DNA from 2 places in the Idiomarina sp. X4 genome. Region 2 is predicted to be linked to the other one. Evidence: predicted binding sites of a transcription regulator. Region 2 holds the regulator's gene; the other holds the start of a gene.
What was found. The regulator sigma-54, encoded in region 2, starts transcription at its own class of promoters, with help from an activator protein. The targets are predictions, from matches to a motif close to GTTGGCACGNNNNTNGNNT.

Region 1 (7,275 bases), 380 kb from region 2:
CGACAATAGTGCCGGTTCGCGAGTTCACGATGACTTTCGCAGCGGTCTCTGCCGGCTCCACCTCTAAATTCTCAAGTGTGGACATATAACTAACACGCTGGTTTAAATCCCGCGGTGCGCGAACACGAACCGAAGTCGCATCGACAGCTTGTGCCGCTCCCTGGCCCACCAGACTGTTAATGGTCTGTGCCATACGCTTAGCGGTTGTAAAATCGGACTCATGTAAATTAAAGGTAAAGTAATCTGACGAGCCAAAAGACGTACGCACTTCTCGCTCAACAATACCGCCGCCGGGAATGCGGCCAACCGTTGGTGTGTTTATCACAATGCGCGAGCCGTCATTACCTTCAGCCCCCAGGCCACCGACAATAAGGTTACCCTGAGCGACGGCGTAGACTTCACCATTCGCGCCTTTTAAGAAGGTTTGCAGCAAAGTACCACCCGTTAGGCTGTCGGCACTGCCCACTGAGGACACTGTCACGTCAATTTTCTGACCCGGCTTTGCGAACGCCGGCAAGTCAGCGTGCACAGCAACCGCTGCCACATTATCGATTTTTGGGCGCTCACCTGCCGGAATGTTAATACCAAAGTTACCTAACATGGTCCGGAAGGTTTGGTCAGTAAACGGCGTTTGCTCACCCGTTCCAGGTAAGCCTACGACTAAACCGTAGCCAATTAACTGGTTAGAACGAATGCCCTGAACCGATGCAATGTCTTTAATACGCGATGCCTGCACAGGCGCTACCAGCATCGAGACTAAAAACAGAGTTAAAGTAATCAGTCGTGTCATTTTCATGTCCAACTCCTTAGAACGGCCAAATTGGACTGTTAAAGAAACGCGTTAACCAACCTTGCTCCTGCACTTGCGCAAGGCTACCCGTACCTGAGTATTCAATGCGCGCATTGGCAACACGAGTCGATGGAATTTGATTAGCAGCTGTGATGTCTTGCGGGCGAATCATGCCGGTTAAACGAATGTACTCGTCGCCGGTATTAATACGCATCCATTTCTCACCACGCACAATTAAGTTACCATTCGGCAGTACTTTTATAACCGTCACGGTAATTTCACCGGTAAGTTGATTGCTTTGGTCCGAACTGGCGTCTCCATTAAAGTCCCGCGTTCCGTTAATGCCGGCAGACAACGGGTTGCCTCCAACGGTAATATCCCGTCCGAACATGGTGGGCGCACCAAGTTCTGCCGTACTTTCTTTCGAGGTTTCGGTGGTCGCGGTTTTACTGGCGGTTGTCCTTTCCTGCAAGGTCACCGTAATAATATCGCCAAGCCGACGCGCTTTGATATCCGAATACAGGTTGTCAGCGTAAGCGTCCTGAAATAGTGACCCAGTTGGCACGACCGGCTGTGCACGTTCTTCCGGCAATACCGGGGCGTAATACGGGTCGTCCGGCATTGGCTTATGCGGTGAACTTGCACAGCCTGTCACCGCTAAAATTGCTAAAGTTGCTAAAAAGTAACGCATCACAGCCACCTGCTATTCATTCTTAATTAAAGTTGCTGAGTAACAAAGCTCAGCATTTGGTCAACTGAAGAAATGACTTTCGAATTCATCTCGTAACCGCGCTGACTTTCTATCAAGTTCACCAGCTCTTCGGTCACGTTCACGTTGGAGGTTTCCAGAGCCCCCTGAATGGTATTACCCATGCCATCAACGCCTGGTACCGCTTCTAAAGGCGCACCGCTAACCGCTGTTTCGCGGTATAGGTTCTGACCCATCGGCTCTAAGCCCGCCGGGTTAATAAAGTTCACTAAATTAATTTGGCCAACGGCAACGTTGTCCGGGTTTCCGGGTTGGGTGACTGTCACTTCACCTTCTTGTGAAATGCTAATAGACATTGCATCTTCGGGAATTTGAATCGCCGGTTCTAAAGTGTAACCGTTACCTGAGGTCACCATTTCCCCGTCTTCGTTCAGTGAAAACTGACCGTTACGCGTGTAGGAAATAGTCCCGTCCGGCATCAGAATTTGGAAGAATCCTTTGCCGTCGATCATCACATCCAACGAATTGTCGGTGGTCTGCACGTTACCCTGAGTATGCGCCTTTTGTGTAGCGACAACTTTGGTACCCGCGCCCACCATAAGACCATTCGGCAACTCCGTGTCCTGGGCTGACTGACCGCCAGGCTGGTTAATGTTCTGGTACAGCAAGTCTTCAAACACCGCGCGGCTTTTCTTGAAGCCGATGGTACTGGAGTTCGCCAAGTTATTGGAAATTACCGAGATATCGCGCTGTTGCGCATCCAGTCCGGTTTTACTTATCCATAGTGCTGGGTTCATGTTATGTCTCCTCTATACGCCGTTAACGCAATATTGGTTAACTGATGCGCATCAGCGATTCTGAGCGCTGCGCGTTTTCATCGGCGGTTTTCATTAATTTGACGTTCATTTCGTACTGACGCTGCAAGGCAATCATGTTGGTCATTTCTTCGACACTGTTCACGTTGCTGGTCTCAAGCGCACCAATCTGTAATTTGACATTGGCATCGGCAAAGGCAACCTGGTCGTCTTTCAGTTTGAATAAGCCATCTGTGCCTTTTTCAATATTGCCGTTTGGCGGGTTCACCAGTTTAATACGGCCAATTACTTCACTGACGTTTTCTGGCGCGCCCATAGGACGAATGGTCACATTGCCATTAGAACCAATACTTAACTTGTCGACTGGCTGGGGTACAAAAATAGGTCCGTTATCACCAATCAGTGTATGACCCTGCGAGTTCTGTAACAGCCCGTCAGTACCCACTTGCAAACTGCCATTGCGGGTATAACGCTCATTGCCGTTTTGATCCTGCACGGCAATCCAGCCCTGATCTTTTATCGCAACATCCATATTCCGGCCTGTGGTCTGCAAACCGCCTGCGGCAAAGTTCTGCCCTGGGCTTTCTGTCATGGAAAATACCCGTGTCGGCAAACCTTCACCAAACGCCTGCATGGCACGCGCTTGTTGCAAGTCGGCTTTAAACCCAGTGGTATTAGCGTTAGCAAGGTTATTTGCCCGCACCGCCACTGCGTTCATGTTTTCTTTGGCGCCGCTCATGGCAACCCAGAGCATTTTGTCCATAGCTGACCTCCAGCCAAAATTTTGTCGTTTTCGATCGTTACCCTATGCAATGCAGATTCCGTGCCAAAAATGAAAAAAGACGCCCGAAGGCGTCTTTTGTTTTTTATTTTCCAGCGAATTCAGTTATCGAATCTGCAAGATAGTCTGGTTAATGGTGTTATTCACTTCCAACGAACGCGAGTTCGCCTGGAAGTTACGCTGTGCGGTAATCAAGTCCACCAGCTCTTTCGTCAGGTTCACGTTTGAGTTTTCAAGCGCGGACGCTTCTATACCACCAAAAGTCCCGGTATTGGCTTCGCCTGACAGCGGCTCACCCGAGTCAATACTTTCACGCCACTTGGTACCACCAATTTGCGTTAACCCCTGCTCATTCGCAAAGCGAACAATGGCAACCTGGCCTAAGTATTGAACGTCACCGTTTGAGTAGGTCGCAGCAATAAGACCTGACTTGTCGATATCAACGTTAGTCAGACGGCCTACGGTGCTGCCATCCTGATCGAGGTTGGTCACTTCGAAGTCTGACGCGAACTGTGTAGGTGTGGTTGTTCCACTTAAGTCCTGGAAGTTAAATTGGATTGTTTGAGCCGTCGCGCCATTATCAAGATATGGGCCGTCGGGGCCAGCTCCACTTAAATCCAAACTTGCAGGATCAAAGTTCGTCTGTCCTGGAACACCGGTATTAGGTTCACCATTCCCCTGGAACGCAATTTGAACACCAGAATAGCCGTTTACTGATGCCGTCGCAGATGGTGTACCTGAACCTGTTGGATTCATAGTAATTTCTTGACCATCAAATGTCGCATATACATCCCACTGATTTGTGGCGTTGTCTCGTTTCACATAATAAGTAGAAAGGGTATGCGACTCACCTAAAGAGTCATAGACGGTTGCCGAGGTGGAGCTATGGTACGTGCTCGGTGTTTCCGGATCAAACGGATTTGCTGTACCGTCAATCGGTGAGCGACGCGCATCGACGTTAAATGCGGTAAATACATTATCAGTGCTTTGCGGCGCGCCGGCGACATCCGGAATACGAATAGGCTGCGTTGTTGCCAACGCTACGGAGGAATTAACCCCACTGTTACGATCCACTTGGTAACCCTGCAAATAGTTACCTTGGTTATCTACAATGAACTTATCGTCGTTTAACTTAAACGCTCCTGAACGCGTGTAAGTCATATCTCGAGAGCCTAGATCATCTGTCGTCGCAAAGAAGCCATTACCCGAAATCGCCATATCCAATGAGTTTTCAGTGAGTTCTAGCGCGCCTTGACTAAACTGCTGAGCTACCGATGAGGTCAAAACGCCGTCCCCAACTTTGGTATTACCGGCATTAAAGATGCTTGTCGCATAAACGTCAGCGAATTCAGCTCTAGATTGTTTAAAACCCGACGTCTTGACGTTTGAAATATTATTAGCAGTTACATCTAAATCTTTTTGAGATGCATTGATACCGCTGAGTGCAATACTAAATGACATAAGTCACCTCACTTGTTAACTAATTTCAGAGACATCAGAAAGCTTGATGCCACCTAATCCTTTAAGGTTCAAAACAACGCCTCGCTCACCGCCCGTACTGACGCTCTGGACACGCGCATGCATTTGTAACGGAAGCTCCTCGGCTTGACCTCCAACGGTCGCGTTCACCGAAAATGAGTAATTGCCCGCCGGTGCCTGCTCGCCAGTCGTCATGGTTCCGTCCCACTCAAACTCTTTAGTACCCTCTGGCATGTCACCCAAATTCAGGGTTTTCACCACCGCACCGGTCGAGTCTTTAATACTAATCTTTACATTCTGAGCGGTTTGCGGCGTGGCTATCATGCCCGACACACCAGCCCCCTCTTCCAAGTTAGCTTGCTCAGTTGGTACTAACACTTTGCGCCCAACCATAGTCGAAGCCTGCAATGCCTGGTTTGATGTCATGTCTTCCGCAAACTGGTCAAAACGCTCAGACATTCCGGTAATACCTTCCGCCATGGTGAAGCTGGTCATTTGAGCAATCATCTGATCATTCTCAACCGGCTTGGACGGATCCTGCATATTTAACTGCTGCGTCAACAACTTGAAGAAGTCTTCCTGCTGGAGCTTCTGCTGCTCGTCAGGGTCAGCGTATTTCGCGCCTTCGTCCTTCTTCCATTTCATGCTGTCGATGTAGGAGTTATTGCTTACGCCTTCCATTTGTTATCTCCTGCTTACCCTTGACCCAAGCGTAGTAAACGCTGCGTCATTGTTTTAGCTGTATCCGCCACCTGAACATTGGTCTGGTATGAGCGGGATGCCGAAATCATATTGGCCATTTCTTCCATGGTGTTAACGTTCGGCTTATAGATGTAGCCGTTTTCGTCCGCCATGGGATGGTTTGGTGCGTACTCAATTTGCAGTGGGTCGTCACTTTCGACTATGCCCAAAACTTTTACGCCCGCCGCTTGTCCGGTTTGTGTCTGATTCGTCAGACTGTTGCCACGATAATCGCCTTTAGCGTCTGCTAATGCGGTCGCAAAGACCGGATTACGCGCTTTGTAGGTTTCATCGATACTGCTGCTGACCGAGTTCGCGTTCGCCAAGTTACTTGCAGTTGTATTCAGCCGTACTGACTGAGCACTCATTGCCGAACCAGTTACATTGAAAATATTAAATAGGCTCATTGTTTTTCACCTCACCTACTGTCCGCCGCCAAGGGCTTTCTTAACGCCACTAATTTTCCCATCGAGGAAATTCATGGTCATTTCGTATTCCAGTGCATTCTGTGCATACAAGTTTTGTTCCAACTGCACATCGACGGTATTGCCGTCACCTGTGTCAGGCTGGTTTGGCACACGGAACTTCTCTGTGCCCTGAGGCTTAACCTCAACATTGAAATGTTTTTCGTGGGTGCGCGCCATTTTGTGCGTTTCAATGCCGCGCTGAGCCTGTTGCAGCGCTTGCTGAAAATCCAGCCCTTTGGCCTTGTAGCCGGGGGTGTCTGCGTTAGCAATATTATTGGCAATAAGCTCCGCACGTTGGGTGCGTATACCCAACGTGTGTTGCTGTATTCCCATAATTTTATCCATGGAAAGTGCCATTTTTTTGTCTCCACAGTGTTCGATTGTGAAGACAATGCAGGTATCGTGCCAGAAGTCCTGACACTTATTTTTGAAGAGGAAATTACGGGACGTCGTTATTTACGACGGTAGATAATACCGGGGTTGCAGCGAATCATCTCGAAGTCATCGGTTAAGCCTGAAATAGACTCCGATGCGCCAAGAATGAGATAGCCGCCTGGATTAAGTGATTGCCGGAATTGGGCAATTATTTTCCGCTTTACTTCCGGGGAGAAGTAAATAAGCACATTGCGGCAAAAAATAACATCGAATTTGCCGAGTAATGAATAACTGTCCAGTAAATTCAGGTGCCGGAAATGAATGTGCGTCTTTAAGTTATCCCTTACTTTCATCGATCCTGGCTTGCTACCATCGGTAAAGTACTTCTGCCTACGTTCTGCCGATAACCCCCGTGCTAATGCCAGGCTGTCGTATTCGCCAATACCACACTGTTCGAGCACTTTGTTGGAGATATCGGTTGCCGTTATTTTGATGCCACTTCTGAGAGCGCCGGGATTTTTGGCTTTGAATTCATCATAAGTAATGGCAATGGAGTACGGCTCTTGCCCAGAGGAGCATGCTGCTGACCATATTTTTAACGGTCCCGTATGGTTTTTGTATTCAGCAAAAATACGGTCATGCAAAATTTGGAAGGGATAAGTATCACGAAACCATAAGGTTTCATTCGTTGTCATGGCGTCAATAACTGCCGCCCGTAGGGCACGTTCACTGATTTTCATAGAACGCTTTACCAACTCTGACAACGAGTCAATATTAAAGCGCCCCATTAACGGGCTGAGCCGACTTTTGACCAAGTACAGTTTGCTTTCACCCAGCACAATACCGCACTGGTGCTCCAGAAACTGACGAAACTCTTGGTATTCCGATAAACTTAATTCGCGATTCGACACGTTATATTAACTGCTTCCGTTTCAATTTGTTCTTTTGCTATGCCGTAGCCTGATGCTATTACGTCAGGAGCATCTCACCTGATGCAATAGCATCAGGCTACAGTTTATTTCTCTCAGGCTACGACGGTATTAAGCCATTTTTGAACGGCTGTCGCCAGCTCATCGGGATGAAATTTTGCAATGAAATCATCAGCGCCGACTTTCTTC
Region 2 (7,275 bases):
GGCATTAAATCTCTTGCTCCGCGCAACCCAACAGCTTCCAGCTTCATCAAAACAACGCTGCGAATAATGTCTTCTGAAAGCTCAGTATGCTCACGCAAAGGGAAAGCAACATTGTCAAACACCGACATATCGGTAAACAACGCACCGCTTTGAAACAGCATACTCATGCGTTTTCTAAGCTCATAAAGCTTGTCCCGGCTTAACTGAGGCACCTCTTCACCTGCCACTTTAATACTGCCTTTACTTGGCTTGAGCTGGCCGCCAATAAGTTTCAGCAGTGTGGTTTTGCCGATACCGCTGGGACCCATCACCGCTATCACTTTTCCTTTAGGCACACTTAACGACAAACCTTTGTATAACGGTCTGTTACCATGGCCAAAATGAACGTCTTTTAACTCAACTAACTGTGTCACACGCTTTCCTGTTTCTCTCGACCGCTAAGCTTCATTAAAGCTGAAGAGTATAACGGTTTCCGGTTACATCCTGCACCGTAATAATTGTTGCAAAGTTTATCAGTTACCGGTGTGGGTTTCCGTTAATTTATCGATTTGATTCAGTAAATATTCCGCAAATTGCTCTCTTTCAGTTACACACTGCTCGCATAAGTTCAATTGCTCGAACAATCGGGCGCCATGCACCGAGTAAAAAAGCATTCGTCCGACTTGCTCGCCCAAATGCTGTTCCATCTGCTTTATGGTGTCGTTAACATGGCGCTTTAACGGTTCCAGCAATTCAGGGTTGCTCGCTGCAGCTGCCAGCATTCCACTTCCTAAACGGGCGCACTCAGCATCCGTATCCAAAGCGGCCAGTAATATACTCTTGGGGGCTTTATTTGGGTCACTATCAAGACGCTTGAGATGCTCTTTTCTCAACGACTCAAAACGCTCAACACGACGCTGCAACATGGCTTGAAGCAAAGCGTCTTTATTGGCGAAGTGGTAAAGCAAACCGCCTTTACTGATACCGGTTTTCTGACTCAACGCATCAAACGTCAGGTGTGAAGCTCCCTCACTAGCAACTAAGCTATCCGCAGCATCCAAAATCAGCGCTTTGTTACTGGGGCGACCAACTTTGTTCTGAGAATCATTTTGGGTTTGCATACACAACACCTTTTATAAACCGTCTGGTTGGTATACTAATTAATTTTAGGCAAAATCGCAAGATTTCCGCCTTGGCGGTAGGCATAACCCAAACGAATAACGTATTATAGCCCCAGTAGACTTAAGATTGGGAAAAAGCAATGAAGCAAGTGACCCAGAACTTTCGCCAACTAGGGCAGCAAGTCCTGGATATTGAGAAGCAAGCCATTGAAGGGCTTTATGAGTACCTCGATGATAACTTCGATGCGGCCTGTCAGACATTATTTAACTGCAAAGGCCGGGTTATTGTGACCGGTATGGGTAAATCAGGGCACATTGGCGGGAAAATAGCTGCCACATTGGCATCAACAGGAACACCATCGTTCTTCGTGCACCCAGGCGAAGCCAGTCACGGCGACTTAGGCATGGTTGCGGCTCAAGATGTGGTTATTGCTATTTCAAACAGTGGTGAAACGTCAGAGGTTCTGAACATTTTACCGGTGATTAAACGCCTTGGTGTGCCACTGATTGCAATGACAGGCAAGCCTGAGTCCACTCTGGCTCGGCTTGCAGATACCCACGTGTGCATTGCAGTCGCACAGGAAGCCTGTCCATTAGGTTTAGCACCAACAGCGTCCACTACCGCAACATTGGTCATGGGAGACGCTTTAGCCGTCGCACTCCTGAATGCGCGAGGTTTTACTGCCGACGACTTTGCTTTGTCTCATCCAGGTGGCTCACTAGGAAAGCGCTTATTACTGCGCCTGCACGACATTATGCACACTGGCGAACGTATTCCACTAGTGTCAGAAACCGATATTATTCGTGACGCCTTATTAGAGATGTCTCGTAAAGGCCTGGGCATGACCGCAATTACAGATACCCAGGGCCGGTTGGCCGGTATTTTTACCGATGGTGATTTACGCCGTATTCTGGATAATCAAGTCGATGTGCACAGTACCTCTATTGCTGATGTTATGACGCGTTCATGCACGACCGCGAATGCGGACATGCTGGCTGCCGAAGCATTAAAGCTAATGCAAGATCGCAAAATAAACGGACTGATTATTACCGACCATGAAGGTCGCCCTTGTGGCGCAATGAATATGCATGACTTACTGCAAGCGGGGGTTCTGTAACATGGAGTGTATTAATACCTGGTATGGGGACATTGAAAAACAATTGTTTGAGCGTTTCTCACAGGTTCGGCTGTTAATTCTCGACGTCGATGGTGTTTTTTCGGACGGTCGAATATACCTTGGCAACGATGGTGAAGAGCTGAAAGCTTTCCACACTCGGGACGGCTTTGGTATGAAAGCACTTAAGAATGCGGGCATACAGACAGCCGTCATCACCGGTCGCCAATCCAGCATCGTTGAACGTCGGATGCAGCATTTAGACGTGTCTGACATCTATCAGGGACAAGTCGACAAAACCCAGGCATTTAATGAGCTTCTGACTCATCACAGCGTGAATGCTGAACAGACTGCCTATGTCGGAGACGACACACCCGATCTTCCGCTGATACAGCAGGCCGGCATTGGTGTTGCAGTAAAAGACGCGCACCCTTCTATTCAGCAGCAAGCTCAATACATTACCCGCTGTGCCGGTGGCTTTGGCGCGGTTCGTGAGGTGTGTGACTTGATTATGTTAAGCCAGGGGCTTTTGCATGACGCCAAAGGAGCCAGTGTGTGAATTGGCGCATCGTCGGTATTATCGTTCTTCTGTTTGGTGCCGGACTACTGCTCGTTCTGCGCCCCTTTAGTGACGATGGCAGAGAAAGCGCTGCCACGGCGACAAAACTGATGCAGCCAGATTTTACCGCCTACGGACTTGAAACCAAAATATTCGAAAGTGATGGCGTCCTGGCGCATAAGATTCGCTCAGAAGAAATGGCTCACTACAACCAAATAGGTTTAACCGAGCTCAAGCAGCCTCAATACTCAATATTTTCGGAAGACGGCACAGAGACCTGGCAAGTCACCGCCGAGCAAGGTACCTTTTACGATGATAAAACGCTGATTCTGGAGCGTAGCGTTGAAATATTAGCGTTGCAGGAAAGTTCTCCCATACAGCGCGTTATGACAGAATATCTGGTTATCGACTTAGCCAATGAATCAATGAGCACTGAATACCCGGTATTAATGCGAGGTCCGCAAGTGGAAGTTCGCGGAGATGGTTTAAGCGCCGACATGAGCGCAGAAATGATGGAGTTAAAACGACATGTTAAAACGGTTTTCCAGCCTAAGTCTTAGCTTTTTTGTGCTTATCGCATTGCCTTTGACGGCGATGGCGCAAGGAAAGGCTGACTTTAAAAAGCCGATGGAAGTCGAGTCAAGCCATGAGCAATTCGACATAAAAAACAATAAGTTAGTACTTACTGACAATGTTGTTATCCGTCAGGGCACACTACTTATTAAGGCGGACCGACTCGAAGCCTCTGCCAGCGAAAGCGGCGAGCAGGCGGACACCTTTATTGCAGAAGGTTCACCGGCAACCTACACGCAGACCCTGGAAAACGGCAACGATATTAGCGCTCAGGCAAATAAAATAACCTACTTCCAAGTCGAACAACGTCTCGAGCTCAGCGGGGACGCGAAAATCTCTCAGGGCACAAGCAGTTCAAGCGGTGATACGATCGTCTACGACTTAGCCGCACAGACGATCTCTGCAAGCAGCTCTGATGCCGATAACGGGCGCGTAATTACGATATTTACGCCGAAAACAAAAGACGACAAAACCGACAACGAGAACCCTTAATTATGGCCACCTTACGAGTCAAACATCTTGCCAAAAGCTTTAAGCGTCGTCAGGTTGTAAAGGACGTTAGCCTGGAGGTCAGTCAGGGCCAGATTATTGGGCTCTTAGGGCCCAATGGTGCGGGGAAAACAACGACGTTTTATATGATTGTCGGCTTAATCAACAGCGACAAAGGCCAGATTTTACTAGACAAAGACGACCTAACGTCTCTGCCAATGCATGAGCGTGCTCGCCGCGGAATTGGTTATCTACCGCAAGAAGCATCGATTTTCAGAAAGCTGACCGTGCGCGATAACCTGATGGCGATATTAGAAACCCGTAAAGAGCTTTCAGCGGACGCTCGCGAAGAACAGCTCGACTCGCTTCTTGAAGAGTTCAATATTGGTCATATTGCGAACAGTCTGGGGATGAGCTTATCCGGCGGTGAGAGACGTCGTGTCGAAATTGCCCGCGCCCTTGCCGCAGAGCCCACGTTTATTCTTCTGGATGAGCCCTTTGCAGGCGTCGACCCAATTTCGGTTATCGACATTAAGAAAATTGTTGAACATTTAAAGCAGCGTGGTATTGGTGTACTTATTACAGACCACAATGTCAGAGAAACCTTGTCCGTTTGTGAGCATGCGTACATTGTTAGTCACGGAGAACTTATTGCCAGCGGAGATGCAGAAAGTATATTATCGAATCAACAGGTTAAAGATGTTTACCTCGGTGAGCAGTTCACCCTTTAACGTGATACCGGGACGATAACCATGAGACAAAGTCTGCAGCTAAAAATTGGTCAGCAACTGACCATGACGCCTCAGTTACAACAAGCGATACGCTTGCTGCAGCTTTCTTCGCTCGACTTACAGGCTGAAATTCAGGACGCGCTGGACAATAACCCGTTACTGGAAGTTGAAAGCGAACAACCTCATGACGGTGACAGCACCGACTCCCCTCATTCGTCAAATAAAGACGACAGTCAGCGTGAAACCTCCGATGTTATAAAAACTCAGGAAATGCCAGAAGACCTCCCTGTGGACAGCACATGGGATGATACCTATTCATCGTCGACTCCTGCTACCGGAGCGGCCTCAAACGGCAAATCCTACGACGGTGACTATGAGGTGTACCAAGGCTCAACGAGCGAGTCTTTGCAAGACCATCTGATTTGGCAAATGCAACTGTCGCACTTTTCTGAAGAAGACACTGCGATTGGCGAAGCCATTATCGAAGCCATTGACGACAATGGTTATTTAACAACGAATATTGAAGACATTATTGAGTCTGTGCGCTTACCCGAGGTTGGCGAAGAAGAAGTCTGCATGGTACTCAAGCGCATCCAACACTTTGACCCAGTCGGTGTCGGCGCACGTACCGTCAGCGAGTGCCTGGCGATTCAATTACGACAACTGGACGACAGCACGCCGTTTAAGCTCGCTGCTATCACTCTGGTTAGCGAGCATATGGACTTGCTGGGCAACCGAGACTTCCGCAATATCCAGAAAAAGCTCAAATTAACCGAAAATGACTTACGTGAAGTCATGCGGCTGATTCAGCAAATGCACCCGCACCCGGGCGAACAAGTTGCTCAACAAGAAGTTGAGTACGTGATTCCTGACGTTGCGGTCATGAAAAAGAATGGTCGCTGGGTGGTCGAATTAAACCCGGATAGCGTACCTAAATTAAAGGTCAATGAAGAATACGCGGCACTGAGTAAAGCGGCGAAGTCCTCGGCAGACAGTCAGTACATTAAAAACCATACACAGGAAGCGCGTTGGTTTATTAAAAGTCTGGAGAGTCGCAATGAAACGCTGTTGAAAGTTGCCAACTGTATTGTTCAGCGCCAGCAGGGCTTTTTTGAGTACGGTGAAGAGGCCATGAAACCAATGGTACTCAATGATGTCGCTGAAGCCGTGGAAATGCATGAAAGCACCATTTCACGGGTAACAACGCAGAAGTTTCTGCACTGCCCACGAGGCATTTTTGAATTAAAATACTTTTTCTCTAGCCATGTCAGTACAGAAGGTGGAGGTGAGTGTTCAAGTACCGCAATACGTGCTTTAATTAAGAAGTTAGTCGCTGCAGAAAACCGTAGCAAACCATTAAGCGACAGCAAAATCGCTGAACTGATAGCCGAGCAAGGCATCAAAGTAGCGAGGAGGACAATTGCGAAGTACCGGGAATCACTGAATATTCCCTCATCGAGTCAACGCAAGAGTCTTTTATAACTTGTAAACTGCAGAAGGAAGACGTTATGCAAATTAATCTTACTGGTCATCATATCGATATCACTGAGTCTCTACGTGAGTATGTGGACACAAAATTTGCTAAGTTAGAGCGCCATTTTGACCATATCACCAACGTTCACGTCATCCTTAATGTTGAAAAAACGAATCAAAAAGCGGAAGCTACCGTGCACCTGAACGGCGGCGAGATTTTCGCTGACTCTGTTCACGATGATATGTACGCAGCCATTGATGGTTTAATCGATAAGCTTGACCGTCAGGTTATTAAACACAAAGAAAAAATGAAAAAGCATTAGTCCATGCAAATAAGTGAGTTGTTAAGCCCCGACTGCACCAGGTGTGCAGTCGAGGGTGCAAGTAAAAAGCGGTTATTAGAAACCATTAGCCAAATTGTCGCGCCAAAACTGTCAGGCATTACTCGTCATGACATTTTTGAAAGCTTGGTTAACCGTGAACGCTTAGGAAGTACCGGTATTGGTTTAGGTATTGCTATTCCTCATGGGCGACTCGCTAAAGCCAGCCATCCGGTTGCGGTGTTATTGACGTTAGACGAGCCAATCGAGTTTGACGCGATTGATAACCAACCTGTGGACATTATTTTTGCGCTGTTAGTGCCAGAGTCAGAGCATGAAAATCATTTGCAGACATTAGCAGCCGTTGCCCGTCGCATGAATGACAAAGACTGCACCCGCGCGCTTCGGAACGCTGAAAGTGACAACGCACTTTATCAATTATTTATTGGGGAAGGTGAAGATAAGCCATGCAACTGATTATTGTCAGTGGTCGCTCGGGATCGGGTAAAACTATCGCCCTTCGAGTACTCGAGGATCTTGGCTTTTACTGCGTCGACAACTTACCCATTAGCCTACTTCCCACGCTGGTTCATGCGGTCATGGAGCAGTATTCAAAAATTGCCATCAGCATTGACGTTAGAAACCTGCCCGAACATTCGGAAGAGCTGCTTGACTCGCTAAACTTTTTACCCAAAGGGGTTGAACCAGAAGTACTGTTCATTGATGCCGACGACAACACCTTACTAAAACGCTTTGGTGAAACACGCCGTTTGCACCCGCTCTCACAAAAGGAGTTACCTTTAGTTGATGCGCTTCAGGCAGAACGGAAGTTGCTCGAACCAATTATGGAGCGCGCCACCTGGCGCCTGGACAGCAGCGACTTATCGTTACACCAGTTAAGTGAAGAAGTGCGCG

Region 1: a site for sigma-54 is predicted at 3,127-3,145, ahead of flgF (flagellar basal-body rod protein FlgF). Genes of this name have one in related genera too.

What each region holds. Positions count from the first base shown of each region.
Region 1 covers NZ_CP025000.1:392,464-399,738, forward strand. Annotated here, with positions in the region: gene CWC33_RS01990 (flagellar basal body P-ring protein FlgI) at 1-790, opposite strand, end outside; gene flgH (flagellar basal body L-ring protein FlgH) at 807-1,481, opposite strand; gene flgG (flagellar basal-body rod protein FlgG) at 1,508-2,296, opposite strand; gene flgF (flagellar basal-body rod protein FlgF) at 2,334-3,077, opposite strand; gene flgE (flagellar hook protein FlgE) at 3,201-4,556, opposite strand; gene CWC33_RS02015 (flagellar hook assembly protein FlgD) at 4,572-5,255, opposite strand; gene flgC (flagellar basal body rod protein FlgC) at 5,270-5,722, opposite strand; gene flgB (flagellar basal body rod protein FlgB) at 5,738-6,139, opposite strand; gene CWC33_RS02030 (CheR family methyltransferase) at 6,235-7,068, opposite strand; gene CWC33_RS02035 (chemotaxis protein CheV) at 7,182-7,275, opposite strand, start outside.
Region 2 covers NZ_CP025000.1:771,334-778,608, forward strand. Annotated here, with positions in the region: gene mlaF (phospholipid ABC transporter ATP-binding protein MlaF) at 1-413, opposite strand, end outside; gene CWC33_RS03690 (TetR/AcrR family transcriptional regulator) at 513-1,100, opposite strand; gene CWC33_RS03695 (KpsF/GutQ family sugar-phosphate isomerase) at 1,241-2,218, shown strand; gene kdsC (3-deoxy-manno-octulosonate-8-phosphatase KdsC) at 2,220-2,774, shown strand; gene lptC (LPS export ABC transporter periplasmic protein LptC) at 2,771-3,334, shown strand; gene lptA (lipopolysaccharide transport periplasmic protein LptA) at 3,303-3,839, shown strand; gene lptB (LPS export ABC transporter ATP-binding protein) at 3,842-4,567, shown strand; gene CWC33_RS03720 (RNA polymerase factor sigma-54) at 4,589-6,049, shown strand; gene hpf (ribosome hibernation promoting factor) at 6,076-6,363, shown strand; gene ptsN (PTS IIA-like nitrogen regulatory protein PtsN) at 6,367-6,837, shown strand; gene rapZ (RNase adapter RapZ) at 6,828-7,275, shown strand, end outside.